2 linked regions of the Variovorax paradoxus EPS genome follow. The protein of the gene in region 2 binds, or shares a complex with, the protein of the main gene of each other region. Links are inferred from orthologs where the notes say so. Each region holds a gene or a part of one and is shown on either strand. Other genes may lie near its edges. The genes, in order: VARPA_RS24065 and dapF.

Evidence for each region.
Region 1: the proteins of dapF (region 2) and VARPA_RS24065 are in contact, whole or in part, in a solved structure (PDB 5YGU), measured with the Escherichia coli proteins. The link is inferred for Variovorax paradoxus EPS from one-to-one orthologs.

Annotation. Positions count from the first base shown.
Region 1 is NC_014931.1:5,239,773-5,244,499, reverse strand. What follows is about bases 432-3,188. They hold VARPA_RS24065 (RNA pyrophosphohydrolase), read right to left. Parts: upstream 2,271-3,188; coding sequence 1,593-2,270; downstream 432-1,592. Other genes in these bases: VARPA_RS24060 (proline--tRNA ligase), read left to right, coding at 2,416-3,188; VARPA_RS24070 (CNP1-like family protein), read right to left, coding at 1,052-1,654; proB (glutamate 5-kinase), read left to right, coding at 432-991. Outside these bases: more of proB, read left to right, coding at 1-431; more of VARPA_RS24060, read left to right, coding at 3,189-4,161; VARPA_RS24055 (lytic transglycosylase domain-containing protein), read left to right, coding at 4,158-4,727. UniProt on the Escherichia coli protein: Master regulator of 5'-end-dependent mRNA decay.
Region 2 is NC_014931.1:1,065,570-1,075,966, reverse strand. What follows is about bases 3,359-6,148. They hold dapF (diaminopimelate epimerase), read right to left. Parts: upstream 5,310-6,148; coding sequence 4,407-5,309; downstream 3,359-4,406. Other genes in these bases: VARPA_RS04775 (MFS transporter), read right to left, coding at 5,364-6,148; VARPA_RS04785 (DUF484 family protein), read right to left, coding at 3,715-4,410; VARPA_RS04790 (YdcF family protein), read right to left, coding at 3,359-3,718. Outside these bases: VARPA_RS04805 (CobW family GTP-binding protein), read right to left, coding at 1-798; VARPA_RS04800 (class I SAM-dependent rRNA methyltransferase), read right to left, coding at 896-2,116; VARPA_RS04795 (tyrosine recombinase XerC), read right to left, coding at 2,146-3,099; more of VARPA_RS04790, read right to left, coding at 3,083-3,358; more of VARPA_RS04775, read right to left, coding at 6,149-6,944; VARPA_RS04770 (DoxX family protein), read right to left, coding at 6,937-7,344; VARPA_RS04765 (amidohydrolase), read right to left, coding at 7,344-9,242; VARPA_RS04760 (DUF1427 family protein), read right to left, coding at 9,323-9,613; VARPA_RS04755 (hydrolase), read right to left, coding at 9,644-10,297. UniProt on the Escherichia coli protein: Involved in the succinylase branch of the L-lysine biosynthesis and in the biosynthesis of the pentapeptide incorporated in the peptidoglycan moiety. Catalyzes the stereoinversion of LL-2,6-diaminopimelate (L,L-DAP) to meso-diaminopimelate (meso-DAP).

The sequences.
Region 1 (4,727 bases), 4.2 Mb from region 2 along the record:
CGGGCGAGAGGTCGTGATGGTGTCCAGCGGCGCCATCGCCGAAGGCATGAAGCGTCTCGGCTGGCGCACCCGCCCCCACGAGATTCATGAACTCCAGGCCGCTGCGGCCGTCGGCCAGATGGGCCTGGCCCAGATGTACGAGACCAAGCTGCGCGAGAACGAAATCGGCAGCGCCCAGGTCCTGCTGACCCACGCCGACCTCGCCGACCGTGAGCGCTACCTCAACGCGCGCTCGACACTCGTCACGCTGCTGCGCCTGGGCGTGGTGCCGGTCATCAACGAGAACGACACCGTCGTCAACGACGAGATCAAGTTCGGCGACAACGATACGCTAGGTGCGCTCGTGGCCAACCTGGTCGAAGCCGATGCGCTGATCATCCTCACGGACCAGAAGGGCCTCTACACGGCCGATCCGCGCAAGGACCCGGACGCGAAGTTCGTGCATGAAGCGGCAGCCGGCGATCCGGCACTCGAGGCCATGGCGGGGGGGGCGGGCTCCAGCATCGGCCGCGGCGGGATGATCACCAAGATCCTTGCGGCCAAGCGCGCGGCCGGTTCGGGCGCATCGACCGTGATCGCGTGGGGCCGCGAGGCCGACGCCTTGCTGCGCCTGACGCGCGGCGAATCGATCGGCACGCTGCTGGTCGCGCAGACGGCCAAGCACCAGGCGCGCAAGCGCTGGATGGCGGATCACCTGCAACTGCGTGGCGCTGTCGTCGTCGATGCAGGCGCCGCCGCCAAGGTGCGCGCCGAAGGCAAGAGCCTGCTGCCCATCGGCATGACTGGCGTGTCGGGCGAGTTTTCGCGCGGCGACGTTATCGCGGTGCGCGATGCAGATGGCGTCGAACTGGCCCGGGGCCTGGCCAACTATTCGAGCGTCGAGGCGCGGCTCTTGTGCCGCAAGCCGTCTGCCGAGTTCGAGCGCCTGCTGGGCTACGTCGCTGAGCCTGAGATGGTCCACCGCGACAACATGGTGCTGATGCCCAGCTGATCGGCAAAGTAAAACGGGGCCCTGAGGCCCCGTTCGTTCATCTCGGCATTGATTTGCTGCTTATTGCAGTTCGCGAATCGGATTGCGAATGTTCTGCACCATGTCCCCGACCGAACTGCGCGGCGCGTTGCCGCGGCAGATTCCTTGGCGGGACAACGCCATCGTGTAGCGCGAGTTCAGGTCGTTGATGCGCTTCCATTCCTGCTTCTTCACTTCCTGCCATGCGCCGCTGTTGTAGCGCGCATAGCTCTTCATCTCGGCAGTCGAGCAACGTACGCCTTCGTAGAAGGCATTGACGGCGCCGCCGCTGCGGTTGCTGGCCACCACCACGTAGCGCACGATGCCATCGGGCGTGATCGTGATCGTTGCCGGATCGATGCCGAACTTAAGGGTCATGTACGGGGGCATCTCGATCGGCAGCAGACGGCTTTCGCTGAAGGCCGGCGGCGGTGGTGCTGCTGTTTCTTCCCATTCCTTGTCCGTCTCGGACCGCTTGGGAGGAGGCGCAGAACCCGCCTGTGCCCAGTCGGGGTTGTCGGTGTCGTACTTGCCGGAGGCGCAGCCGGCGAGGATGCCGAAGCACGCAAGCAGCAGGACGCGCTCAGCGTTGCGTCGGAAAGAAGGGCGCTTTGCCGTGCGTGTCGTTGGGAAGAGAAGGTTCATCGCTCGCAGAAGGAATGTCGGGATGCGGATCGAAACTGCCGCCGGGCGGCAAGTCCAGACCCGCGGGAGCTCCGGCGTCCAGCGAATGGCGCTCGAATTCTCGGGCGCGCACGTTGCTGCGCAGAAAGCGGTTGCGGAAATCCTGCCGTGGCAGGTAGCGAGCAAGCTCGGTGAGCGCCATCTCGTAGACGCCGCGCTTGAACTCGACGACAACGTCGAGCGGCACCCAGTAGTCATGCCAGCGCCAGGCGTCGAATTCGGGATGGTCGGTTGCACGCAGGTTGAGATCCCAGTCGTGGCCGACGAGTTGCAGCAGATACCAGATTTGTTTCTGGCCCTTGTAGTGGCCCCGTGCGTCACGGCGGATGAACCGATCCGGCACCTCGTAGCGCAACCAGTCGCGGGTACGGGCCACGATGCGCACATGCTCCGGATGGAGCCCCACTTCCTCGTGCAGTTCCCGGAACATGGCTTGCTCGGGACTTTCGCCGCGGTCTATGCCGCCTTGCGGAAACTGCCAGGAATGCGTGCGTATGCGTTTGCCCCAGAAAACCTGGTTTCTCTGGTTGAGCAGGATGATGCCGACGTTGGGCCTGAAGCCGTCCCGGTCGAGCATAATCAAACCCCAATTTTTGAACTGAGTCGATTATGCATGCCGGGTTGCCCTCGGCAAGCGCGATGCCAGTCTCTCAGGGTCTCTCCGGGGGAGCAGTTCCCCACTTCCGAACGTCGAATCCAGCGATTCCATCACCACGATCCCGATGAAAGCTTCCCGATTTTTTGTCTCCACCCTCAAGGAAGCGCCCGCCGATGCCGAGGTGGCGAGCCACCGGCTGATGATGCGGGCCGGCATGATCAAGAAGCTCGGCACGGGCATCTACACCTACATGCCGATGGGCCTGCGCGTGATCCGCAAGGTCGAGGCGATCGTTCGGGAAGAAATGAACCGCGCCGGCGCCATCGAGCTCACGATGCCGGTGGTTCAGCCGGCCGAGTTCTGGCAGGAGACCGGCCGCTTCGAGAAGATGGGCCCCGAGCTCTTGCGCATCAAGGACCGGCATGACCGCGACTTCGTGATCCAGCCCACCAGCGAAGAAGTGGTGACCGACATCGCGCGCCAGGAAATCCGCAGCTACAAGCAGCTGCCGAAGAATTTCTACCAGATCCAGACCAAGTTCCGCGACGAACGCCGTCCGCGCTTCGGCCTGATGCGCGGGCGCGAATTCATCATGAAGGACGCCTACAGCTTCGACCGCGACCTCGACGCGGCCAAGGCCAGCTACCAGATCATGGCGCAGGCGTATCGCAACATCTTCGACCGTTTTGGTCTCCGCTACCGCGCTGTGGCGGCCGACAGCGGCGCCATCGGCGGCGACCTGAGCGAAGAGTTCCAGGTGATCGCCGCCACGGGCGAAGACGCCATCGTCTACTGCCCCGACAGCAATTACGCCGCCAACATGGAAAAGGCCGAAGCGCTCGCTCCGGCCGGTCCGCGCCCCGCAGCCGCCAAGGCGCTCGAGAAGACGCCGACCCCCGGCAAGAGCACCTGTGCCGACGTGGCCGAGCTGCTCGGCGTGCCGCTCGCGACCACCATCAAGTCGCTGGTGCTGGCCACCGATATCGTCGATGAGGCCGGCAACCCGAAGGGTTCGCAGGTCTGGCTGCTGCTCCTGCGCGGCGACCACGACATGAACGAGATCAAGGTCAGCAAGGTGCCGGGCCTTGACCAAGGATTCCGCTTTGCGACCCTCGCCGAGATCGACGAGCACTTCGGCTGCAAGCCCGGCTACCTCGGCCCGCTGAACCTCAAGAAGCCAGTCAAGCTGGTTGCCGACCGCGAGGCTGCCGTGCTGGCCGACTGGATCACTGGCGCCAACGAAGTCGACTTCCACATGACCGGCGTCAACTGGGGCCGCGACCTGCCCGAGCCGGAAATCGTGGCGGACCTGCGCAACGTGGTGGCGGGCGATGCCTCGCCCGACGGCAAGGGCGTGCTGGCCATCGAGCGCGGCATCGAGGTCGGCCACGTCTTCGTGCTGGGCACCAAGTACAGCAAGGACATGAACGCCACGTACCTCGATGAAGGCGGCAAGCCGCAGTTCCTCGAGATGGGCTGCTACGGCATCGGCATCACCCGCCTGCCGGCCGCCGCCATCGAACAGAACCACGACGAGCGCGGGATCATCTGGCCCGACGCGCTGGCGCCGTTCACCGTGGTCGTCTGCCCGATCGGCATGGACCGCAGCCCCGAGGTCAAGGTGTCCGCCGAAGCGCTCTACGAAGAACTGCTCGCCAAGGGTGTCGACGTGCTGCTGGACGACCGCGGCGAGCGCCCCGGCGCGATGTTCGCCGACTGGGAACTGATCGGCGTGCCGCACCGCGTGGTCATTTCCGACCGTGGCCTGAAGGAAGGCCAACTCGAATACCAGCATCGCCGCGACACGGCTGCGACGAAGGTGCCGTCGGCCGACATCGCCGACTTCATCGCCGGCAAGCTCGCTGCATGAGCTTCACCGGCCGTTGCAACGACGACCCAGGGGCAACCGCTACGGCGGATGGCACAGCCATCTCGCGGCGCAAGTGCCTTGGTGTTGCCGCGGCTTCGGGCGTTCTGTCGCTGGCGGCGCTGCCGCAGACCGCTTTCGCCGGCGCACAGATCGAAGAGCCCTTGATCGACTCGGTACGCACCGCGCTGAGTTCGGCGATCCACAACAAGGCGCCGCCGGTGCCCGAGTTCACGACCACCGAGGCGCGCCTGGCCTACCTGCGCTGGCTCGGCGAAATGAGCGAGCGGCTCAAGAAGAAGATCGCCGACTGGCCCTCGCGCAAGGAATTCCTGCAGACCGCCTGGTACGAAGCCAAGCGCTCGGGGCTCGACGTGAGCCTGGTGCTCGGGCTGGTGCAGGTCGAGAGCAACTTCCGCAAGTTCGCGGTGTCGAGCGCCGGTGCGCGCGGCTACATGCAGGTGATGCCGTTCTGGACACGCGTGATCGGCGACAGCGACTCGGCCAAGCTCTTTCACATGCAGACCAACCTGCGCTTTGGCTGCGTGATCCTGCGCCACTACCTCGAC
Region 2 (10,397 bases):
GTCCGCCTTGTAGACGAAGCTCTTGACGTCGTCGTCGGTGTGGTGATGGTGGCCGTGGCCTTCGTGCTTGTGCGAGGGGTGATCGCACGCCTCGCCATGGGCGTGGTCATGCCCAGCGTGGTCGTGGTGATCGTGGTCGTCTTCCTTCAGGAAGTCCGGATCGATGTCCAGCTTGGCGTTCAGGTTGAAGCCGCGCAGGTCGAAGATGTCCTTGAGCGGCACATCGCCGAAGTGCGCCTTCTGTTGCGGCGCACGCGGGTTCATGTGCTTCAGGCGATGAATCAGCGCCTCGGTTTCCTCGGCCGACACCAGCTCGCTCTTGCTGATGAAGATCTGGTCGGCAAAACCGACTTGGCGGCGCGCTTCCTGGCGGTCGTTCAGTTGCTGCGGCGCGTGCTTGGCGTCCACCAGCGTGAGGATCGAGTCGAGCAAATAGCTCTCGGCGATTTCGTCGTCCATGAAGAAGGTCTGCGCCACCGGGCCGGGGTCCGCGAGGCCGGTGGTCTCGATCACCACGCGGTCGAAATCCAAGAGGCCCTGGCGCTTCTTGGCGGCCAGCAGTTGCAGCGCCTCGCGCAGGTCTTCGCGGATCGTGCAGCAGACGCAGCCGTTGCTCATCTGCACGATCTGCTCTTTCGATTCGGTCACGAGGATGTCGCTGTCGATGTTCTCTTCGCCGAACTCGTTCTCGATGACCGCGATCTTCTGGCCGTGGGCCTCGGTCAGGATGCGCTTGAGCAACGTGGTTTTGCCCGAGCCGAGGAAGCCGGTGAGGATGGTCGCGGGGATGAGGGCCATGAGGGGTGCTCCGAAGCGGAAAAACTAAAAAACGGGGGTGGCGGGCAGTTTAGCCAATGCCACTGAGTTGCGTTGCCGAAGGGGTCAAGCGGCCTTTTCAGGCGGGCTTTCTCACCACCACCAGGCCCTTCAAATACTCCCCTTCCGGGAATTCGATCGTCATTGGATGGTCGGGTGCCGCACCCAGGCGTTCGCTGATGTAACCGTCGACATTCGCATCCAGCCCGGCCGAGGCCACGATCTTGTGGAACAGGTCGGCGGAGATGCCGCCCGAGCACGAGAAAGTCAGCAGCACGCCGCCCGGCTCCAGGATCTTGAGCGCGAGGCGATTGATGTCCTTGTAGGCCCGCGCCGCGCGCTCGGCATGCGCCGCCGTGGGCGCGAACTTCGGCGGATCGAGCACGATGGCATCGAAGGTGCGGCCCTGGTCGATGAACTCGCGCAGCACGGTGTTCACGTTCGCATCGAGAAACTCGGTCTTCACGCCCGAGCCTTCGCCGCCGAAGCCGTTGAGCGCGATGTTGGCCCGCGCGAAGTTCAGCGCCGGCTGCGACGAATCGACCGACACCAGTTCGGCCCCCTCGAGCGCTCCCGCGGCCTTCAGCCCCGCCAGCGCCGCGACGGTGAAGCCGCCCGTGTAGCAGAAGCAGTTCAGCACGCGCTTGAAGCGCCGGTGCTTCGCGAGTTCGGCAAAGCGCTGGCGGCTGTCGCGCTGATCGAGGTAGAAGCCGGTCTTGTGGCCGGTCGCGATGTCGAGCGAGAGTTTCCAGTCGTGCTCGCGGATCGTGATTTCGGTGGCGCCCTCCCCGCGCAGCCAGCCCGTGACCGGCTTCAGGCCTTCGCGCTCGCGGCCGCTGGCGTCGGAGCGCTCGTAGAACTTCGTGAGGCCCGTGGCCGTGAGCAGCGCATCGACCAGCACGTCTTTCCAGCGCTCCACGCCGGCCGAGAGGAATTGCGCGACCAACGTGTCGCCATAGCGGTCGACGATCAGCCCCGGCAGCCCGTCCGCCTCGCCATGCACCAGCCGCACGCCGTCACTCTGCAGATCGAAGAGGCCGCGCGCACGCACGGCGCGCTCGCACACCGACGCGAGAAACGCGGCGTCGATGCGCTGCGTTTCGACAAAGCTCCAGGCCCGCGCACGGATCTTGGAGATCGGGCTGAACGCCGCCCACGCGAGGAACGCGCCGTCGTGCGATTCCACGCGCACCGTCTCGCCCGAGTCGGCACCGCCGCGCGCGATGGCGGATTCGAAGACCCACGGATGGCGGCGCTGCATCGAGCGCTCTTTGCCGGGTTTGAGGCGAAGGGTTTTCATTTTTTTACCTGGCTTGCTTGCTTGCTTACTTATTTGTCTTTGTCGGTCCGGGCCTTCGCGCGCGGATGCGCCGCGTCATAGGCCTTCGCCAGATGCTGGAAATCCAGCCGCGTATAGATCTGCGTGGTCGCGATGTTCGCGTGCCCCAGCAGCTCCTGCACCGCGCGCAGGTCGCTGCTCGACTGCAGCACGTGGCTCGCGAACGAGTGCCGCAGCATGTGGGGATGCACAGGCGCGGCAAGGCCGGCCTTCAGGCTGCGTTCGCGCAGCAGCTTCCACACCGCCTGCGACGACATCCGCGCGCCCTTGCTGCTGACGAAGAGCGCGGGCACCGAACGGTCGCCGCGCACGTCCAGCCACTCCTGCAGCGCCTCGGCCGCCTTGCTGCCCACCGGCACGATGCGGCGCTTGCTGCCCTTGCCGAGCACGTTGGCTTCCTTCGCGTCGAGATCGACCCAGCCGAGCGCCGTGTTGCTCGCCTGTGCATCGAGCCCCGTGAGTTCGCTCACGCGCAGGCCGCAGCCGTAGAGTATTTCGACGATGGCGCGGTCGCGCGCTTCGATCCACGGGTCGGCGTCTTCGTCGTGCAGCTCGGCCAGCTGCACCGCATCGTCCACGCCCAGCGCCTTGGGCAGCGGCCGGCCGGCCTTGGGCGCATGCACGTCCTGCACCGGGTTGAAGCCGATCAGGCCTTCATGCCCGAGCCAGCGGTAGAAGCTGCGCCAGCACGACAGCACCAGCGCAATGCCGCGCGGCTCGCGACCGGCGCTGTGCAGCTTGGCCATCCAGCGCCGGATGTGGGCGGTCTGCACGCGGTCCAGCGGCAGATTGGCCTCGGCCGCGTTTTCCCTCAGCGCCTGCAGGTGAAAGGCGTAGAGCTCGACCGTGCGCGCCGCGAGCCGGCGCTCCACGCGCACATGCTCCAGGTACTTCGCGATCCAGTCCGGCACAGCGGATGCGGTCGGCTCAGAAGAGATAGCCATGGCCGGCATTGTTGATGATGGCTGCCGGCTCGCGCAATGCGCCCTTGAACAGCATGCCCCAGCGGCGCCAGCACGAAGTGGGCGCGGCGGCGTACTGCACGTCGAAGGTCTGGTCGAACCCGCTCATGCGCACCAGCCGCTCGACGCGCCACAGGTGATACGGCTCCGACACGATCACCACGCTGCGCACCCCGGCCGCCTGCAGTAGCGGGCGCGAGAGCGAAAGATTCAGCCGCGTGGACGTGGACGCGGGCTCCTGCAGCATCGGCCCCGCAAAGCCCAGGCCTTGCGCGTGCTGCTGCATCACGTCGGCCTCGATGCGTCCGTCTTCCTTGTCGACGCCGCCCGTGAACACCAGTTGCTTCACCCGCCCGGCCTGCGCCAGCGCAATGCCGGTATCGACGCGGCCCGTGAGACAGGGATTCGGCCTGCCGTCGAGGTAGGCCCGGCTCCCCAGGATCAGCGCCGCATCGGCGGGCCTTTGCGGCGGGTTGTCCAGCAGCTCGTCGGCGCGCTTCCAGATGACGGCGGCAATCGCCGCATAGACCAACGCCAGAACCAGCAGCGCGCCGAGCAGCGCGACCTGCCACGGCCGGCGCAGCCAGCGCGGCCGGTTCAAGGACGCAGCCGCGAGAGGCCGCCCGAGGCCAGCTCGGCGATGCGCTCGAGAAAATCGGTGCCCATCTCGGCGTTGAAGCGCTGTGCGTCGGGCGATGCCAGCACCAGCAAGCCGAAGGCCGGCGATTCGGCATCGGCGCGCAGCGGAATCAGCGCGATCGACATCGCAGCCTGCGGCTCCGGCAGCCAGTTGGCGGCCTCGAAGCCCGAGTTCAGGCCGCAGTACGGCGAAGTGAGCGAAGTGGCCAGCGCCTTCACGTCGTCGCTCACCCACTGGGCATAGGCTTCGTTGAGGTAGTCGCTGCTGCAGTCCCACACCTTGATCGCCGTCTGCGGCACCAGGAACAGCGACTGCAGATCGACCGCGATCCGGTACGGCAGGCTGCGCGGGTCGCGCGTGGTCAGCAAGCCGCTGGTCCAGCGCTGCAGCCGGTCGGCAATGACGACGTTCTCGGTGCCGTGGCGCACCATGTCCATCAGGCGATGCTCCAGCGCCTTGATCTTCTCGCGCAGCATCTCGGCCTGACGCTCCTGCAGGCTCACCGCGCGGTTGCCGTGCGGGCTGGTGAGCTGCACCTGCGCCAGCAACTGGGCATGGCGCTCGAAGAAGTCGGGCGTGTTCGCCAGGTAATTGGCGATGTCGTCTTCGGTGATCGGGTTCATGGCGTCGTTGTCGTGAGTGGAATTGGTCATGGCTGTTCCGAAATTTCGGGTACTTCGGGCACGTCGGGTACGTCGATGTCGCCCTCGAACACCGTCGTGGCCGGGCCCGTCATGAGCACCGGCTGGCCCTCGCCCTGCCATTCGATCGTGAGGATGCCGCCGTGCGTCTGCACGTCGACGCGTGACTCCAGCAACCCGAGCCGGATGCCTGCGACCACCGCCGCGCAGGCGCCCGTGCCGCAGGCCAGCGTTTCGCCGGCGCCGCGCTCGAACACGCGCAGCTTGATATGGGAGCGATCGACCACCTGCATGAAGCCCGCGTTCACCCGCTGCGGAAAGCGCGGGTGGTGCTCGATCTGCGGGCCCTGCTCGGCCACCGGCGCGGTGTCGACGTTGTCGACCACCTGCACCGCGTGCGGATTGCCCATCGAGAGCACCGCGACCGACACGATCGGGCTGCCGGCCCGGGTGCCCAGCGCCAGGTGCCACTTTTCCCAGGAACCATCGGGCTGTGCATCGAGCCCGGCGGTGTCGAAGGGCACGCGCGCGGCCTCGAAGATGGGGGCGCCCATGTCGACCGTCACGCGGCCGTCGGCGCCCATGCGCGGCTCGATCACGCCGGCCAGCGTCTGCACGCGCACCTGGGTCTTGTCGGTGAGCTTGTGCTCCTTCACGAAGCGCATGAAGCAGCGCGCGCCGTTGCCGCACTGCTCGACCTCGCCGCCGTCGGCGTTGTGGATCACGTATTGAAAGTCGATGCCTTCCGCGGGCGATGGCCGCACGGTGAGGATCTGGTCGGCGCCGACGCCGAAATGGCGGTCGGCCAAAAAGCGGTACTGCGCGGCACTGAGGCCCAGCGTGCCGCGGGTTTCGTCCAGCACGACGAAATCGTTGCCGGCGCCCTGCATCTTGGTAAAGCGGATTCGCATCGGGGGATTATCGCCACCGGCACCGCCGGTGACGACCCGGCGGCGCCAAACCCGCTACAGCGACAGGAAGTGATGCACCTCGGGCTTGTCCGGCCCGATGTGAAAGCGCAGCGCCTCGGCCTGCAGGTCGGCATCGGCGTGCGACACGCGGTGGTGCTGGCGCAGGTGCTCGGCCCACGACTCCACGAGGAACCACTCCATCACCCGTTCCGCGTCGTTCGTGTGCTCGTGCACGCCCCAGGCGTAGGCGCCGTCGCGGCGGCGCTCCAGCGAGAGCTTCTTCATCGCCGCCATGAAGGCCGGCCGGTCTTCCTTGCGGATGCGGTACTCGACCTGGATCATCACGGGCCCGCGGTCGTGCGCCACGGGCTCGGCCAGCAGAGGCTCGGGCCAATGGTTCGAGGCCTGCAGGTCGGCCTCGCCGGCGGGCAGCCGCACGCGGTGGAACACGAGGCCCATCACCACCAGGCCCACCGCGCCCGCCACCAGCGTGGCCGGCACGCCGATCTGCTGCGCGATCAGGCCCCAGCCCAGGCTGCCGGCCGCCATCGCGCCGTTGAACACCGTCAGGTACACGGCGAGTCCGCGCCCGCGCACCCAGTTCGGCAGGATCGACTGCGCCACCCCGTTGAGCGTGGTCAGCGCAATGATCCAGCCCAGGCCCAGCACCAGCAGCATCAGCACCGCGAGCCACTGCGGCGGCGCGAACACCAGGCCGCCCATCACCGCGGCCGTGAGCAGCGAAGCGAGCAGCAGCATGCCGTCGGCATCGAGCCGGGCGCGCAGCCGCGGCATCACCAGCGCGCCGCCGATGGCGCCCGCGCCCACCGCGCCGAGCAGGATGCCGTAGAAGCTCGCCGTGCCGCCGAGCATCTGGCGCGCCACCAGCGGCAGCAGCGCCCACACCGAGCTCGCGAACAGGAAGAACACCGCCGCGCGCAGCAGCACCACGTGCAGTTCCTTGCTGGCCCGCGTGTAGCGGATGCCCGCGCGGAAGGCGCCGAAGAAGTTCTCCGACAGCCCGCTGTCGACCGCCGCCGGGCGCTTCCACCACAGCAGCGCCGCGATCACGAACACATAGCTCAGCACGTCGAGCCCGTAGGTGGCGGCCGCGCCGAAGCTCGCGAGGATCAGCCCGCCCGCCGCCGGCCCGATGGAGCGCGCGATGTTGATGCCCAGCGAGTTGAGCGCCACCGCGCCCTTGAGCTCGCTGCGGGGCACCAGCTCCGGCACGATCGACTGCCAGGTCGGCCCCATCAGCGCCGCGCCGATGCCGCCCACGAAGGTCAGCGCGACCAAATATTCGACCGTGAGCGAACCGGTGTGCGAGAGCACCAGCAGCGTGCCGCTCACCGCGCCCAGCATCACCTGCACAAAGATCAGAAAGCGCCGCCGGTCGAGGATGTCCGACAGCACGCCCGCCGGAATCGCCAGCAGGAAGATCGGCAGCGTCGCCGCCGTCTGGATCAGCGCCACCGCCGTCGGGCTCGCCGACAGGTCGGTGACGAGCCACGAACTGGCCACGTCGCGCATGAAGCTGCCGATGTTGCCCAGCACCGTGGCGGCCCACAGCACCGCGAAGACCGGCTGGCGCAGCGGCGCGAAGGCGCCGGCGGATTTTTGAGGCTCAGTCATCCTGGCGCTCCTTGAGATCGAGCCAGGCGACGAGCAGAAAGCCGCCGACCAGGCCCAGGTGTTCGAAGAAAGAGTTCGCGGCCATGAAGCGCTCGGGGCCCACCGGCATTTCCCAGAAACGCAGCGCGACGAAGGTTGCCATCAGTGTGAAGCCGCCGAGCGCGAGCGCGCCGAGCCAGCGCCAGAAGCCGACGAGGATGAGCACCGCGGCGCCCAGTTCCAGCACGATCACCGCCACGGCCAGCGGGCCGGCCGGCGACAGGCCGAAGTGATTCATCTCGCCGATGGCGGCGTCGAAGTCCATCGCCTTGTTCAGGCCGCCCTGCAGGTAGGCCGCGCACAGCAGCAGCAAGGCGATCCAGCGCACGGCGGGCGAAAGGGTCCAGTGCATCGTCTTCATCACACCGCCCAGCAGGCGCAGCCGAGCGCGCCCCAGAAGCTTTTCAGGTCGGCAATGGGCAGCTTGCTGCTCCATGCCGTCGCGTGCTGGTGGCCGTGCACGTTGCAGTCGTTGGCGCAGGCGCAGGCTGCCGCCGCGTTGCGCATGACCTTCTGCAGCGGTGCGCCTTCGGCCGTGTCGGCCCAGCCGGCATAGCCGCCGAAGGTGCGCGCGGGCGACCAGTCGGGCATGGCCGGCGGCAGCGTGCCTTCGTCGTGCGCGGCGAACGGGCCGGCGCCGTAGACCACCTTGCCGCCCACCATCGTGAGCAGCGCGGTCGTGTCGGCGATCTCCGATTCGGCGCAGGCGAAGAAATCGCGGTCGGGCACCACCAGGTCGGCGAGCTGGCCGGCCTCGATGCGGCCTTTCTTGCCCTCTTCGTTCGAGAACCAGGTGACGTTCTCGGTCCACATGCGCAGCGCGCCCTCGCGGTCCAGGCAGTTGCGTTGCGGGTAGAGCTGCATGCCGCCCACCGTCTTGCCCGTGACCAGCCACGACAGCGACACCCACGGGTTGTACGAGGCCACGCGCGTTGCGTCGGTGCCGGCCGAGACCTTCATGCCGCGCTCGAGCATGCGCTTGACCGGCGGCGTGGCCTCGGCCGCGCCGGCGCCGTAGCGCTCCACGAAATACTCGCCCTGGTAGGCCATGCGGTGCTGCACCGCCACGCCGCCGCCGAGCGCGGCGATGCGGTCCATCGACTTCTCGGAAATCGTCTCGGCATGGTCGAAGAACCAGTTCAGGCCCGCGAGCGGCGTGTCCTTGTTGACCTTCTCGAACACGTCGAGCGACCGGCTGATGGTTTCGTCGTAGGTCGCGTGCATGCGCCACGGCCAACGGTTCTGCGCCAGGATGCGCACCACGCCTTCGAGCTCGCCTTCCATCTCGGGCGCCATGTCGGGACGCGGCTGGCGGAAGTCTTCGAAGTCGGCCGCCGAGAACACCAGCATCTCGCCCGCGCCGTTGTGGCGGAAATAGTCGTCGCCTTGCTTGTACGTCGAGTTCGCCGTCCAGTTCAGGAAGTCTTCCTTCTCGGCCTTGGGCTTCTGCGTGAAGAGGTTGTAGGCGAGGCGAATGGTGAGTTGGCCGTCGTCGTGGAGCTTGCGGATCACTTCGTAGTCGTCGGGGAAATTCTGGTTGCCGCCGCCCGCATCGATGGCGCCGGTCACGCCCAGGCGGTTGAGCTCGCGCATGAAGTGGCGCGTCGAATTGAGCTGGTAGTCGAAGGGCAGCTTCGGTCCCTTGGCCAGCGTGGCGTAGAGGATGGCCGCGTTCGGCTTGGCCAGCAGCAGGCCCGTGGGGTTGCCGGCGCCGTCGCGCACGATCTCGCCGCCGGGCGGCGCGGGCGTGTCCTTGGTGTAGCCCACGGCGCGCAGCGCGGCGCCGTTGAGCAGCGCGCGGTCGTACAGGTGCAGGATGAACACCGGCGTATCGGGCGCCACCGCGTTCAGCTCGGCGATGGTCGGCAGGCGCTTCTCGGCGAACTGGTGCTCGGTGAAGCCGCCCACCACGCGCACCCACTGCGGCGCGGGCGTGATCGCCACCTGGCGCTTGAGCATGCCCATCGCATCGGCCAGGCTCCGCACGCCGTCCCAGCGCAGCTCCATGTTGTAGTTCAGCCCGCCGCGAATGATGTGCAGGTGGTTGTCGATGAGCCCCGGCAGCACGCGCTTGCCCTCGAGGTCGATCACGCGGGTGTGGCTGCCGGCCAGCGGCAGCACGTCTTCGGCGCGGCCCACGCGGGTGAAGCGGCCGTCCTTGATCGCCACCGCGTCGGCCGTGGGATTGGCGCGGTCCAGTGTGGTGAAGCGGCCGTTGCGCAGGATGAGGTCGGGGGTGGGGTTCAGGGTGTTGGCCATGGTCGATGCGGGTGCGAGGGAGGTTGCGGCAAGGGCGCCGAGGGCGCCAAGCAAATGGCGGCGTTGCGGGTCCGGGGAGCTCATGCGTCGCTCCGATCCGACGAACGCGTGGCAGCGGTCTTCACCGCCTCGGGCTTCACGCACTTCGGCAGCTCGCCGAACACATGGGGCTTGACCTGGTGATGCAGCCACGAGGTGGCGGCCGGCCGGTCGAGCACCTGCCGCACCAGCGGCGGAAGCTGCTCGCCGAGCAGGATGCCCAGGAGCCCCACCAGAGCGATCACCGGCGGCGCCGGCGAGCGCACCTGGAAGAGCGCGTAGATCACGCCGACCAGAAGGCCGAGTGCGAGGGAAACGACATAGGGCTTCATGGCCGGCGCTCTCTTTCGTTCTTCGTCCGCTCAACCTTCGTGAGCGCCGAACATGCTCTTGGCGTAGTTGATGCCGATGCCATAAGCGCCGCCCACCTTCTTCGCGATGCCGGTGGTCAGCTCGTACGTGTCGCCGCGGGCCCAGTCGCGCTGCAGCTCCAGCAGGTATTGCAGCGAGGTCATCGGGCGCGCACCGGCCTGCACCATGCGGTCCATCGCGCGGTTGTGCGCCTCGGTGGAAACGTCGCCGCAGGCATCGGCGATCACGTACACCTCGAAGCCCTGGTCCAGCGCCGAGAGCGCCGGGCCGACGATGCACACGCTGGTCCACAGGCCCGCCAGCACGATGCGCGGCTTGCCGATTTCGTTCACGCGGTCGATCACGGCCGCGTCTTCCCATGTGTTCATCGAGGTGCGGTCGAGCATCTTCTGGCCGGGAAAGGCGTCGGTGATCTCGCTGAACATCGGGCCCGAGAAGCTCTTTTCGGCGACCGTCGTGAGGATGGTCGACACCTTGAAGCCGGCCGCCGCCTGCGCCACCAGCGCGGCGTTGTTGCGCAGGTTCACCGCGTCGATCGAGTGCGTGGCAAAGGCCATCTGCGACTGGAAGTCGATCATCACCAGCGTGTGATCGGCGGGGGTCAGCAGCTTGGAACCGGCGGTGGGGGTGGCTTGGATGGACATGAAAAACACTCCTGGGTGGTTGAACGGATATTCGATTGAATTCACAATTGCTTTCGGAGGGAATCTCCTTGGCATGGGCTCAATCATCGGGTCCCGATCC